Regions from separate parts of the Alsobacter sp. P4_H11 genome, predicted to be linked through region 2. Evidence: predicted binding sites of a transcription regulator. Region 2 holds the regulator's gene; each other region holds the start of a gene.
What was found. Region 2 encodes PhoB, which activates phosphate uptake and scavenging genes when phosphate is short. Its sites were predicted from a motif close to TGTCATNNANCTGTCAT; they were not measured.
Positions count from the first base shown of each region.

Region 1 (4,643 bases), on a different contig from region 2:
CAGCGATGGCGGTCAGCCAGACACTGACCAACTGGTCCTCCTTTCCGAGCGTCCGCTCGACGAAAGCGTCGTGAATTGGCAGACATTCGCGATAGGCAAAGTATTCCCATGATCTTGGCGAATAGCATTTCGCGACGTCATCGGGACTGTTGAGACCCGGCGTCACAAGGTTTGCCTTCAACTGCGCCCCAATACCAGCCAAATCAAAAATAACTTGCTGGACCAGCGGCTTCGTTGACTCAGCATGAGTGATCTTATTAGCAAGGATTGGCGTGCAGACGAGCAAGACAGTCGTGATTAGCCAAGATATCAGACGCTTGCTCCATGTATCATGGAATAGGTAAGCGCCGGCAAACGCGAGAGTCGCGGCAGCCGGAGCCGCGTTGTATCGCATTGCCGCTCCGAAGATCAGAACACCCTGCAAACACAGCAGCGCGATAAGTGTCCATGCACGCCAACGTGCGGATACGTCTGCAGCAACCAACATTAAAAAGGCGGCATAGACTCCCCAGCACACGGCCAGAAGCGTGTCTTTCCAGATGACACCGCTAAAATTGAGCAGCAAGGGACAGAGACCGCCTGCAAAGACGCCCAGAGAACGCCAACGTCCCGCCATGCGCCAAGCGTAAAGACTGGCGAGACCAAAGCTCAACCAGTACGCGATCTGGATGAAGGCTAAAAGACTTTGGGGACCCGCAGCGATGAGATTTAGCGCCTGCCACAGCAGTGACATGAGCGGCGGATGGCGATCCGTGAACTGCCCGGAAAGAGCCTGTTCGTATTGCCGGATCGAATCATATGTCATCAGCCCCGGATAGAAGGTTGCAAACGAGAATATTGTCAGACAGGAATAGATTGTGATTAGCACAGCGTAAAACGATTTTGTTACTGCCTTGCTTCTGATCTCGCAGCTGTACATCGGATCACCACGAAATTCAGGTGCATATCGACGGGTAAGACCCCGACACGATGGCACGCCGCCCTGCATTCATAAAGTGGTACAACATTGCGCACCCGTAGCGATACAGGTCCGACTCGTGCTCGTCGTGGGCGTCTACAAGCGCGAAGCGGTCGATCGGCGTCGCTTAAACACGAACCCCTCTAGGGGCGGTTTCGTGAGACCGCAGGGCGTTCAAGTCCTCGGTGCCGCTCTCCCGCTGTCTGACGACCACGCCATCGAGCACTCACGAACTGTCAGTCAGCAGCCGCAGAGTTGCAGCAATCACCGGCAGCCCGTCTGTCCACGCGACGGCTTGCCGGCTCCAGATCCGGACCTCGCCTCCGTATTTGCGGTAGATAATTCGATAGCCGCCATGCTTGATCTCGTGGGTCCAGTGCGGAGTCTGTTATGTTCAGTTGCCCCTCCTACGTTCGGCCGATAGCGTAAACTGAAAAACGAGGGAAAACTGAACGTATAATTAGGATAACGATCAGAGTTACTATGAATGCTAACACTGCATTAACGTAACTTGGCATTCCTGCGGACGACCTAAGAACGCCCAATACCAACGGGTGATAGAGATATACACCGAACATTGCGCTCGATACATATGAGATATCGTCGTTTTTCCACCATAGTCCGCCGACTAATCCTAGACCTAGTGCAGCCAAGCCAGACGCGTAACTCACCCCAACACCTTCGAATTCGAATGCATCGCTCCAAATCAGTGAAAATAATCCGATCACCAAGCAAATTCGTTCGAACCAGCCGTGGAAAGCCAACCCAATAAGATTTCCGATAGCTGCCATGGGAAGAACATGAACATACTGCGCCCAAGGAGGACCTAATACTATACTTCGTGCGCGCCACAAATCAATTGTGCTAAATAGCACGACACAAATTGTGAGTGATAATACAGCGAGAACTTCTAAACTTAGAATTTTTTTTGCATACCCAATAATCATGGCATACATTAACGCGAAAACGGGATACCATAGATGTTTAGATGGTCCAACAAGTATGGCAGATACGAAATTTGCCGCATCTACATCTGGCTGTTTCCCGCGAAGGTGAAGAACAACACTGTATACGGCTGCCGCTATCAACCAAGGCATGATCAAGCGACGGATCAAAACGTTAGGGTCAATGCTCCTCTTCAGATTTGGGCCGCAAGATAAGGTTCCCGTCAGCATGACGAATGCGATCAGGCCACCGTATGCAATATCCCACCTAGGAGCTCCCGCGTGGTACCAAACTATTGCGGCAGCCGACGCAACTCTAAGTGTTTCAAGTGAAGGGTTGCGCACCAGGGTTTCGCCACTTTCGGATTGATTGTGGCGTCTTTGCTGCATCACAAGGGCACGGCTTTCTAGTCCCCAATTTGTCTCCGAACAGCAGTTAGGTGAGTGAGGACTCGGGTTCAAAGGGTATAGCTTTGCTTACCCTACCTATTGAACTACTCCTTAGGCGATCGCGGCTGGCTGCAGGTAGAACGCCGCGGTCGTCTGCTGACGGGCGCCTTACAGGCCTGCCGAAGTAGCCTTTGTAATCACCTTCATCCTTACCTTAGTCAGCTGGTCGCCCGTATCCGGGTCGACGTAGATGCGCTTCACCTTGTTGCCGGTCTGCCGGTTCAGGGTGTTGAACGCGACGCGGGAGGAGGAGCTAGAGGCCGGATAGAGCGCCACAGCGCAAGACGCCAGGGAGGAGAGCTTGAGATAGCCCTTCCGATCCYCCCGAGGAGCCATTCTGGCCCTCCCAAACTCGATACGCCGCAACTGGCGGACTCAACCTTGGCCTGGACGCTTCGTTCCGTTGAAGCTGATCGGCGAACGACGCATGCTCGCCCCACGGTTGCGTTGACGTCTTTGGGGATTGCATTGGGGATCAGAGCCTTTCATCCCAAATTTTGTGCGTCATTTCAGAGCTAATTGGCGGAGTACATCTCCGCCCTCGAACATCTCGGGATCGGATGGAAGCAAAAAGCAGCGCAATCTCGTTGCGTGAAAGCAGCGGGAGCGCGCCAAGGCAGCCGCCTCCCTCGGTCTTGAGCTGTCACAAAGCTGATACATACGCCGTATTTGGTCCCCTCGACTAGGAGACCTCACCCCATGCTCGCGCGCACCGCCTTAGCTCTCATGCTGCTCATCACTCCGGCGGTTGCCGGCGACGCGCCTTATGTGACGGCCAACGACATTGATCTTCGGGTGTTTCTTCCTCGTCCTGTTGCAAACGACAGCGAAGCTGCAAAGGCGCAACTGGCCGAGGTTCTCGCAGTTCAGAAAGCGGCTTCTCCCGAGCGCGTTGCGCTGGCGAGCGCAGATGGCGAGGAAACCGTCTTCGACATGTACACCCGCACCTTCGGTCCGGCATTCAAGGCTGACGCGCTGCCCAAGGTTGCCCACATGTTCGCGCGGATAGGCGAAAGCGAAGATGCGTCTATCGATCCGGCCAAGCCATTCTTCGGGCGGATCCGGCCCTATCTGGCTGATCCCGCGATCAAGCCTCTCGCCAAAGCAAGCAAGAGCGGATCGTACCCGTCCGGCCACACAACCCGCGTAACAGCTGTTGCAGCCATCCTCACGATGATGCTCCCGGAGAAGCAGGACGAGATCTGGCGTAGGGCAGAAGAGTACGCCGAGAGCCGCGTTGTAGCCGGCCTGCACTACAGAGCGGACCTTGCAGCCGGTTTCCGGGCAGGGTCCGCACTTAGCGCCGCGATCATGTCTAGCTCGGAGTTCAAGGCCGACTATCCGGAAGCCCGCGCCGAGATACGGGGCGCGCTTGGCCTCAGCCGATGAGCAGCGAGCGGTGGCTGTCGCTTGCGTCACAAAGACGACACGTCCAGGGCGCGATATAGGCTGCCTGCGCAGGCGGACCCCTAACCTACACTTAAGCCCCACCGATGGGGCTCATCTTTTAGCGGGCCGCACGCGCCAACGCAGGTGCATCAAGAACGAACCGGTTCCGTCGCACCACGAGCATCGACCGCGGCCTGCGACTTGGCCCCTTCCGCCAAGGTGGAAGGGGCCCATCTCACTCCTCGCGCGGTGAGGACCCCTAAACTGCTGAGCTGCGGAGCACCGGTAAATCGTGCGAGCCCCGGCGCAGGAAGTAAGATCCAACTGCAGCGTCCATGAAGACGCTACGGTCTAGATCAGGGCGGCTGATCAGGACGAGGGCTGTTACCTCGGTCATATCTTCCGGGCTGAGGTAGCCGTACTCATGAACGAATCCGGTCGCGATAATCGTTACGCGATCTTGATCTTCAAGATTGTCCATGAGGCCCACCGGCCCAACGCCCGTGCTGGCCAGAGGTCAGCGCCTGAGTCAGGGCGGTCATCTGATCACGGATCTCAGCCAAGAGCTTGAGGTCGGCGGGGATCTCTGGCGACTTCGGCACGTCGACCTTGGCGTCTTCCTGACGCTTCAGCTTGTTCATGGCTCGGACGATGCTGAACAGCACGGCGGCCACAATGGCGAAGTTAACCGCTACGGTCAGGAACTGCCCGTATCCCAGCACCGCGCCCTGCTTCTTGGCTTCGGCATACGCCAGCCCGGGCTGCACCTTCGCGGAAAGGGGCAGGTAGTAGCTGGAGAAGTCGAGCCCGCCAGTGATCGCCCCTATGATCGGCATGATGATGTCGGCGACCAGCGAGGTGACGATCGCGCCGAAGGCGGCGCCGATAACGACCGCAACCGC
Region 1 is NZ_JBFUKI010000006.1:2,766-7,408, reverse strand. It holds gene AC1DSZ_RS11520 (hypothetical protein) at 1-805, opposite strand, end outside; gene AC1DSZ_RS11515 (acyltransferase family protein) at 1,366-2,292, opposite strand; gene AC1DSZ_RS11510 (Ku protein) at 2,461-2,688, opposite strand; gene AC1DSZ_RS11505 (acid phosphatase) at 3,052-3,741, shown strand; gene AC1DSZ_RS11500 (hypothetical protein) at 4,001-4,222, opposite strand; gene mscL (large conductance mechanosensitive channel protein MscL) at 4,209-4,643, opposite strand, start outside.
Region 1: a site for PhoB is predicted at 2,994-3,010, ahead of AC1DSZ_RS11505 (acid phosphatase). Genes of this name have one in related genera too.

Region 2 (4,643 bases):
CATAAGCGCCAGGGGCGGGTCGATCAGCCGTCGCGCCATTCCGTCCAACATAGCTGCTCCACGCTCCCGAGGCCCGCCGGCGGAGCGAAGCCGATTCCACTTCGCGTCGAAATGCTTTAGGACGCGAGCGCTTCTCCCCCCCGCGCCGGAGTTCACGCGACGATGTATCGCGCCGTTACCCGCCAGATCCAGGTCACCGTCACGCCCGCCTACATGGCGGACCAGTCGACGCCTGAAAAGAAGCAGTTCTTCTGGTCTTACACGGTCGAGGTCGAAAATCTCGGAACCGAGACCGTGACCCTGCTGACGCGCTGCTGGCACATCCGCGACGCCACCGGGGCGGTGAAGGAAGTGCGCGGCGAGGGCGTGATCGGCAAGCAGCCGACGCTCGCGCCCGGCGAGACATTCAAATACACGAGTGGCTGCCCGCTGGAGACGCCCGAGGGCATCATGTCGGGATCCTACGGCATGAAGACGGAGGATGGAGCGAGCTTCGACGTGAGCATTCCGGCGTTCTCGCTCGATAGTCCCAATCGCCGCCGGGTGATGCACTGATGGCCGCCGCAAGAAAATCCGCGATGACGCCGCTCGCCCTGCTGGAGCGCCTCGTTTCGTTCGACACCGAAAGCTCACGCTCCAACCTGGAGCTGATCGCCTTCGTGGAGCGCTACCTCGCCGACCTCGGCGTGGCGTCGGTGCGCGTTCCCAACGAGACCGGCGACAAGACCGCCCTGTTCGCCACGATCGGCGCTACGGACCGCGGCGGGATCGTGCTGTCGGGCCACACCGACGTGGTGCCGGTCGCCGGCCAGACCTGGACCAGCGATCCCTTCACGTTGCGGGTCGCGGACGGCAAGGCCTACGGGCGCGGCGCGGTGGACATGAAGGCCTTCGCGGCCATCGCGTTGTCGCTCGTGCCCGAGATGCAGGCGGCGGCGCTGAAGACGCCCATCCACATCATGCTCAGCTACGACGAGGAGCTCACCTGCCTTGGCGTGGTGGACACCATCCGGCGCATGGGCGTGGACCTGCCGCGGCCCCAGGCCGTGATCGTGGGCGAGCCGACCGAGCTGCAGGTGGCCGACGCGCACAAGAGCGTGGTGACGTTCAACACCTATGTGCACGGCTACGAGGCGCATTCGGCCAAGCCCGAGCTTGGCTCCAACGCGATCTTCGCGGCCGGCTGGCTGCTGCAGGAGCTGGACCGGATCTCGGACGTGTACCGCGAGAAGGGCGACCCGACCGGGCGCTTCGACCCGCCCTATTCGTCGGTGCATGTCGGCACCGTGAACGGCGGAACGGCCCGCAACATCCTGCCGAAGATCTGCCACTTCCAGTGGGAGGTGCGCGGCGTGCCGGGGACCGACGAGGAAGAGGTCGCCCGCATGCTGGACGACTACGCGCAGCGCGTGGTGGTTCCGCGCCTGACGCGGTGGGGTTGGCCGGGCTCGGTGGAAACGCTGCTGGAGGTCGCGGTTCCGGGGCTCGCACCCGATCCGGGCTCCGCGGCCGAGACGCTGGCGCTGCGGCTCGCGGGCCGCAACCAGACCATGACGGTGCCGTACGGCACCGAGGCCGGGCACTTCCAGCGCAACGGGCTGCCCACCGTGGTGTGCGGGCCGGGCTCCATCAACCAGGCGCACCAGCCGGACGAGTACATCACGCTAGACGAAATCGAGCGCGGCGTCGGCTTCATCCGGCGGCTGATCGCGAGCTGCGCGGCGCAGTAGAGCCTAGCGGCGCGCGAAGGTCTCGTCGAAGGAGTAGCCCGAGCCGCGCACGGTGCGGATCGGGTCCTTCTCGCGCGGGCGGTTGATGGCCTTGCGCAGGCGCCCGACGTGGACGTCGACGGTGCGCTCGTCGATCTCGCTGTCGAGGCCCCAGACGCCGTCGAGCAGCTGCGAGCGCGTGAAGACGCGGCCGGGCTTCTCCATCAGGAATTCCAGCATCCGGAACTCGGTGGGCCCAAGGCGCAGCTCGCGGCCGCTGCGGCGCACCCGGCGGGTTTCGCGGTCGAGCGCGATGTCGCCGGATTCCAGCATGCTGGCGACCCGCTCGGGGGAGGCCCGGCGCAGCAGGGCGCGGACGCGGGCGACCAGCTCGGGCACCGAGAACGGCTTTACGACGTAATCGTCCGCCCCGGTCGCGAGGCCGCGAACGCGCTCGCTCTCCTCGCCGCGCGCGGTGAGCATGATGATGGGCAGGCGCTGCGTCTCAGGGCGCTGGCGCAGCCGCCGGCACAGCTCGATGCCGGAAAGGCCCGGCAGCATCCAGTCAAGGAGGATCAGGTCGGGGGTTCGCTCGCGGATGCGGATGTCGGCCTCGTCGCCGCGCGCCACGGCGTCGACCTGATAACCCTCGGCCTCGAGATTGTAGCGCAACAACAGCGTCAGCGCCTCCTCGTCCTCGACGATCAGGATGAATGGGGCGGACGCCATCACGCGGTCTCCGGATGCTTCACAGCCTGCTGTGTATGACCGGTCCATGACATTCATATTACACTCCGCAACCCTTGCGGGCGGAGCCGTCTAGGGATTCGACTGCGGGATCGTGACGCGGAAGGTGGAGCCCTCGCCGCGGCGGCTTTCCACCGCGAGGCGGCCGCGGTGGCGGGTCGCAATGTGCTTCACCAGCGCGAGGCCGAGGCCGGTGCCGCTCTTGTCGCCCGTTTCGGCGCGGTAGAAGCGCTCGGTGAGGCGCGGCAGGTCGGCTGGCGCGATGCCGGGGCCATGGTCGCGCACCGACAAGCGCCCGTGCGGCCGGCCGCCATCCTGCACGCTGTCGATCGTGATCTCGACCAGCTTGCCGGCCTGGCCATACTTGATGGCGTTTTCGACGAGGTTGTCGGCGACGCGCAGCAGCTCGTCCCGGTCCCCCGGCACGATCACCGGGCCGGGCGCGTGAACGCGGATCTCGACGCCCTTGTCCTCGGCCAGCGGCCGCAGCGTGTCGACCACCTGGCGGGCCACGGCGGCGAGGTCCACGGGCGCGTCGGGGTGGCGGTGCTCGCTCATCTCGATGCGCGACAACGACAGGAGGTCGTCGATCAGGCGCGACATGCGCTGCGCCTGGGCGCGCATGATGGCGAGAAAGCGCTCGCGCGCCGTGGCGTCGTTCTTGGCCGGGCCCTCCAGCGTTTCGACGAAGCCGAGCAGGGAGGCGAGAGGGGTGCGCAGCTCGTGGCTGGCGTTGGCGACGAAATCGACGCGCATCTTTTCGAGCCGGCGCGCCTCCGTCAGGTCGCGAAACGCGATCAGGGCGGCGGGTTCGCCGGGCTCCCTGGCGTCTCCCGGCAGGGCCGAGGCCTGGAAGGAGAACACGCGTTGAACGGGGACGCGTTCGTCGTACTCGTCGGAAATCGGCCCCTCGCCCCGCACAGCGGCTTCGGCGGCGCTGATGAGGGCCGGGGCGCGCAGCGCGAAGGACAGCGGCTTGCCGGGGGCGACGAAGCGCCATGTCCGCCGGGCGGCGGCGTTGCAAAGCACCACCGTGAGCACGGGGTCGACCAAGATCACGGGGTCGGGGATCGCCTCCAGCACGGACGCCACGAACGCGTCGCGCGCGGGCGGCGACGGTGGGTCCTGCGCGACGTCGTCCATCCCTCGCCCCTCAGCCCGATCCGACCTCGACCTCGTCGTCGTCCTCATCCTCGCTCTCGTCGGCCCGGAAGGCTTTCACCCGGCGGACGATCTCCATGGCGCCGAGCAGCGCCAGTGCGAGAACGAAGGGTATGAGGTAATAGCAGATCCGAAACAGCAGCAGCGCGCCGATCATGCCGCCATAGGGCAGGCGCCAGAAGGCCAGCAGCATGGTGCTCTCGAACACCCCAAGCCCGCCCGGAGCGTGACTGACGATGCCGAGGATGCACGCAAAGGCGTAAATGGCAGCCAGCGTCTGGAACTCGACACCGTAGCCGGGCGGCAGCAGCACGTAGAGCACCGCGCTGGCGCAGCAGACTTCCGCCGCGCCGAGCACGATCTGGGCGAGCGAGACGCGGAAGCTCGGCAGCTCCAGCCGCCAGCGCTGCACCCGCACGGCCCGCCGCTTGGCCCCGACCCAGAACAGGTAGCCGGCGATCACGGCCAGCACGGCCGCGCCGATGAGGCGGTTCGCGTTCACGGCCAGATGGTTGATATCCGAAATGGCCGGCGCCTGCCAGATCAGTCCGAAGCCTACGACCGTACCCATGCCGAGCAGGAAGGTGAGGCCCGCGATGGTGGTCAGGCTCGCGACCTTGCCGGGCGACACGCCGAGCGGCGCGTAGATCCAGTAGCGCACCGTGGCGGCGGTCACGAGCGGGAAGCCGAGCGTGAACGAGATGGCATAGCTGGTGAAGGAGCCCAGCGCGGTGGTGCGGAACGGGATACGCAGCTTGAGCTGGCGCAGCGCCAGCGCGTCATAGGCGGTAAGCAGCGTGTAGCTCAGCGTGACGAAGGCGAGCGCGATAGCGAGGTTCTCGAGCTCGGTCCTCGCGAAGGCGGCGCGCACGTCGGCGAGCTTCACCTCCGAGAGGATGCGCCAGAGCACCACGGCGGAGATCACGAACAGCAGCACGCTCGCGCCGGCGCCGATCCACGCCCAACGTCCCCGCGGCGCGTTCGGGCCGCCAAGCCTGCCGCTCGGCGAGCCGGCGACGACCGGGC
Region 2 is NZ_JBFUKI010000003.1:340,389-345,031, forward strand. It holds gene AC1DSZ_RS07325 (CDP-alcohol phosphatidyltransferase family protein) at 1-51, opposite strand, end outside; gene apaG (Co2+/Mg2+ efflux protein ApaG) at 163-555, shown strand; gene argE (acetylornithine deacetylase) at 579-1,730, shown strand; gene phoB (phosphate regulon transcriptional regulator PhoB) at 1,734-2,438, opposite strand; gene AC1DSZ_RS07345 (ATP-binding protein) at 2,529-3,599, opposite strand; gene AC1DSZ_RS07350 (lysylphosphatidylglycerol synthase domain-containing protein) at 3,610-4,643, opposite strand, start outside.

Region 3 (4,643 bases), on a different contig from region 2:
GACCGAGATCCAGGCCGTGGGCCGCGACATCACGGATCGCCGCGAGGCCGAGGCGGCGCTCGCGGCCGAGCGCGCCAAGGCGCAGGCCGCCAACGAGGCCAAGAGCCGCTTCCTCGCCACCGTCAGCCACGAGATCCGCACGCCGCTCAACGGCGTGCTCGGCATGGCCGACTTGCTGATGGGCACCAAGATCGACCCCGAGCAGCACACCTATGTGCGCGCCGTGAAGACCTCCGGCGAGGCGCTGCTGTCGATCATCGATGAGATCCTCGATTTCTCGAAGATCGAGGCCGGCAAGCTGGAGCTCTCCGCCGAGCCGTTCGACCTCGCCGCCCTGGTGGAGGGCGCGGTGGAGCTGCTCGCGCCGCGCGCACAGGGCAAGGGCATCGAGATCGCCGGCTTCGTGGCCGCGAACGCTCGCCGGATGGTGGTGGGCGACGCCGCGCGCCTGCGCCAGGTGCTCACCAATCTGGCCGGCAACGCCGTGAAGTTCACCGACGAGGGCGGCGTCGGCGTGCTGGTGGAGCGGGACGCCTCCGGCCGCATCGCGTTCAGCGTGTCGGACACGGGCGTCGGCATCCCGGCGGACCGGCTGGCGCGCATTTTCGAGGAGTTCGAGCAGGTCGACGGTTCGGCATCCAGCCGCCACGGCGGCACCGGGCTCGGCCTGACGATCTCGCGCCGCCTGGTGGCCGGCATGGGCGGCGAGCTGACGGTGACGAGCGAGCCCGGCCGCGGCTCGGTGTTCTCGTTCTCGCTCGCATTCGAGGCGGCCGACGCCGGGCCGGACGCCGGAAGCGCGCCTCCCGCGCCGTCCTTTGCGGGCATGACCGCCCTGGTTGTGTCGCGATCGCCCTTCGAGGGCCCGTTCATGCTGCGCCGCCTGCAGGAGCTCGGCGTCCGCGCCCATGGCGTGACCACCACGCAGAGCGCCGTGGTGCGCCTCAACGAGGGCGGCTTCACGCCGGACCTCCTGGTGATCGACGGCGCGGTGGGCGAGGACGACGCCCGCATGGTGGCGGCGCTGGCCAAGCGCTGCGGCGTGGTGCGCCGCCTCGTGCTGCTGTCGCCTTTCGAGCGCCGCTCCTTCGGCCCGCCCTCCGCGGCCGGCTATGACGGCTATCTGGTGAAGCCCGTGCGGGCCCGCGCGCTGGCGTCGCGGCTGGAGCCGGAGGGCGAGGCCGCGCCGGCTCCCGTGGTCGTCGACATCGGCGGCGCGCAGGCTGACGCTCCAAAGCCCGCCGGCCCGGCCGCACAGGGCATGCGCGTGCTGCTGGCCGAGGACAACGACATCAACGCGCTGCTGGCCACCAAGCTGATGCAACGCATGGGCGCTAGCGTGGACTGGGCTAAAAACGGCCGCGAGGCCGTCGCCCGCTACGAGGCGTCGCTGCAGGCCGGCGAGCGCTACGACCTCGTGCTCATGGACGTCCGCATGCCGGAGCTCGACGGGCACGAAGCCGCCCGCCAGATCCGCGAGTTGGAAGGCCGCCACGGATCGGCGCGCGTGCGCATCGTCGCGCTGACCGCCAATGCGTTCGAGGAGGATCGCGGCCTCGCGTTGGCCTCCGGCATGGACGCCACGGTGGCGAAGCCGCTGGATCCGGCCGCGTTGACGCGCGCGATCGGCCTGGAAAAGCTCGCCCGGACGGGATGATCGAGCCGGCTTGAGCGCGGCGTTCACGCAACCGTCGGATTTGTCACAAACGCGTCAGCCGACTATGATGAAGAGGGTGCGTCAGGGCGACGCGTCACCCTTGCGAGCCGGCGCTGGCGTCGCCTCCGGCGTTGGGGGTCTTCGCCAATGTGGCAACCGATGCAAGCCGCCGAACCAGCCTCGCACACCGCCGCCTCGCTCACGTCCCGGGTCATCGTGAACTTTCACCGCCAATCCGCCGGCTTCCTGACCCGCGCCAAGCTCCGCCCCGATCCCGCGCCCGAAGGGCTCGCCGGAACGCTCGGCCGCATCGGCTCGCTTGAGGTGCGCCTCGCCCAGACCAAAAAGGACGTGAAGCGCGCCCAGAAGCTGCGCTACCGCGTCTTCTACGAGGAGATGGCGGCCGTCCCCGACATGCTGTCGCGGCTGAAGCGGCGGGACATAGACGCCTACGACCTCATCTGCGACCACCTGCTGGTGATCGACCACGAAGCCCCGGCCGAGTTCTTCGGCAAGCCGCACAAGCGCAAGCGCAAGCCCAAGGTGGTCGGCACCTACCGGCTGTTGCGCCAGGAAGTCGCCGAACGGCATGGCGGCTTCTATTCGGCGGGCGAGTTCGACATCGGCCCCATCCTGCGCAGCCATCCGGGCCAGCGTTTCCTGGAGCTCGGCCGCTCCTGCGTGCTCGCGCCCTATCGCGACAAGCGCACCGTGGAGCTGCTCTGGCACGGCGTGTGGACCTATGTGCGCCGCCACCGCATGGACGTGATGTTCGGCTGCGCCAGCCTGGAGGGGACCGATCCGGCCCGCCTAGCCCTGCCGCTCAGCTTCCTGCATCACCACGCCATGGCCCCGGCCGAATGGCGCGCCCGGGCGCTGCCAGGCCGCCACGTGCCCATGGACGTGATCGACAAGGCGGCGATCAACCCCAAGGCGGCGCTCCACAGCCTCCCGCCGCTGATCAAGGGCTACCTGCGCGTCGGCGCCACATTCGGTGACGGCGCGGTGGTGGACAGCCAGTTTGGCACCACGGACGTGCTGGTGGTGCTGCCCGTGACGGCCATCAGCCCCCGCTACATCGGCCACTTCGGCGCCGACGCGGAGCGCCACGCGGCCTGAAACGCTGCATGCACCGACATTTGTAGCCGTCAGCCTCCCCATACGACCCTCATCCTGAGGAGCATCGCCCCTCGGCGATGCGTCTCGAAGGACGAGGGACTCCAGATCGCACGATGATTGCGCCTCCTATTGCCCCTCGCTCTTCGAGCCGCAGGCCTAAGCGGGCCTGCTCCTCAGGATGAGGGGTGTCGGGGAGGCTGGCTGATTGCTGCTGGTAGCCGGGCCTGGGCCCTACTCCGACCCGCCAGCCCCGCCCCCATCCCGGCCTTCGCCCGCCTCGGCCAGCGCCTGCAGGGCTTCGCGATAGGTCGGGTACCGGAACGCATAGCCGAGCTCGTCGCGCACCCGGCGGTTGGAGACGCGCTTGTTTTCCCCGTAGAAGCTGCGCGCCATGGGGGAAAGCTCGGCGGTTTCGAAGGCGAACTCGGGCGGCGGTTCGACGCCCATGAGCCCGGCCGCGTAGGTCACGACGTCCTGCGGCGGCGCGGGCTCGTCGTCCGTGACGTTGTAGATCCCGCCGTCGGGCTTGCGCAGCGAGGCGGCCAGCACGCCCGCGATGTCGTCGACATGGATGCGGTTGAACACCTGCCCGGGCTTCACCAGGCGGCGCGCCGTGCCGTTCTGCAGGTTCACGAGCGCGTTCTGGCCGGGACCGTAGATCCCCGACAGGCGGAAGATGTGAACGGGCTTGCGGGTCTGCCGGCCCAGCGCCAGCCAGCCCTCCTCGGCGTGAACCCGGCGGGCGGAGCGTTCGCTGATCGGCCGCGGCGGCGTGGCTTCGCTCACCCAGGCGCCGCCATGGTCGCCATAGACCCCGACGGTGGAAAGGTAGCCGATCCAGCGCAGGTTCGAGGCCGCGCCGATGCGGTCCGCGAAGACGCGCAGCACCGGGTCGCCCTCGTTGTCGGGCGGAATGGACACCAGCAGCGCGTCCGCGGCGTCGAGCGCGGCCGGAAGCGCCGCATCCCAGCCAGTGGCGTTGAACACCAGCCCGCGCACGCCCTCCTGCGCCAGCGCGGCGGCCTTTTCGGGCGAGCGAACCGTGGCGGCGACGTCCGAGAATGCGTCTCGCTGCGCGCTCACGAAAGCGCGGCTGGTGTAGCCGTAGCCGAAGACGAGGAGATTCACGGGGGGCTGCTCCATTCGGCCAGAACGTCGGCATCGGTTTCGTGCGGCGCGAAAGCCGCCCGCGCTCGCGCCAACCTCTCCGGCGCGAGCCGTCCCAACGCCCATATAGCGGCTCCGCGCACCAGCGGCGAGGCGTCCGCGAGCAGCGCTTCGGCGTCGGGCGCCAGCGCAGGATCGCCCGAATTGCCGATCGCGACCAGCACATTGCGCACGAAACGCTCCCGGCCGGTGCGTTTGACAGGCGTTCCGGCGAATTTCACCCGGAACGCCGCGTCGTCCAGTCGCGCCAGTTCGGCGAGCGGCAGCGCGTCCAGATCGGCCCGCGCCTGCAGCTTGGCGTCGCGCCCCGCCGCCGCGAACTTGTTCCAGGGGCACACCGCCAGGCAGTCGTCGCAGCCGAACACGCGGTTGCCGATCCCGGCGCGCAGGTCGCGGGGGATCGGCCCCCGGTGCTCGATCGTCAGGTAGGAGATGCAGCGCCGCGCATCCAGCCGATAGGGGGCCGGAAACGCGTCCGTCGGGCAGATGTCGAGGCAGCGCGTGCAGGAGCCGCAATGGTCGGGCTCGGGCGCATCCGCCGGCAGGTCGGCGGCCGTGTAGATCGCGCCCAGAAACAGCCAGGACCCGTGCTGGCGCGACACCAGCACGCTGTGCTTGCCCTGCCAGCCGACGCCGGCCGCGGCGGCCAGCGGCTTTTCCATCACGGGCGCGGTGTCGACGAACACCTTCACGTCGGCGC
Region 3 is NZ_JBFUKI010000002.1:166,575-171,217, reverse strand. It holds gene AC1DSZ_RS04220 (ATP-binding protein) at 1-1,657, shown strand, start outside; gene olsB (l-ornithine N(alpha)-acyltransferase) at 1,817-2,776, shown strand; gene AC1DSZ_RS04210 (SDR family oxidoreductase) at 3,008-3,904, opposite strand; gene queG (tRNA epoxyqueuosine(34) reductase QueG) at 3,901-4,643, opposite strand, start outside.
Region 3: a site for PhoB is predicted at 1,699-1,715, ahead of olsB (l-ornithine N(alpha)-acyltransferase). Genes of this name have one in related genera too.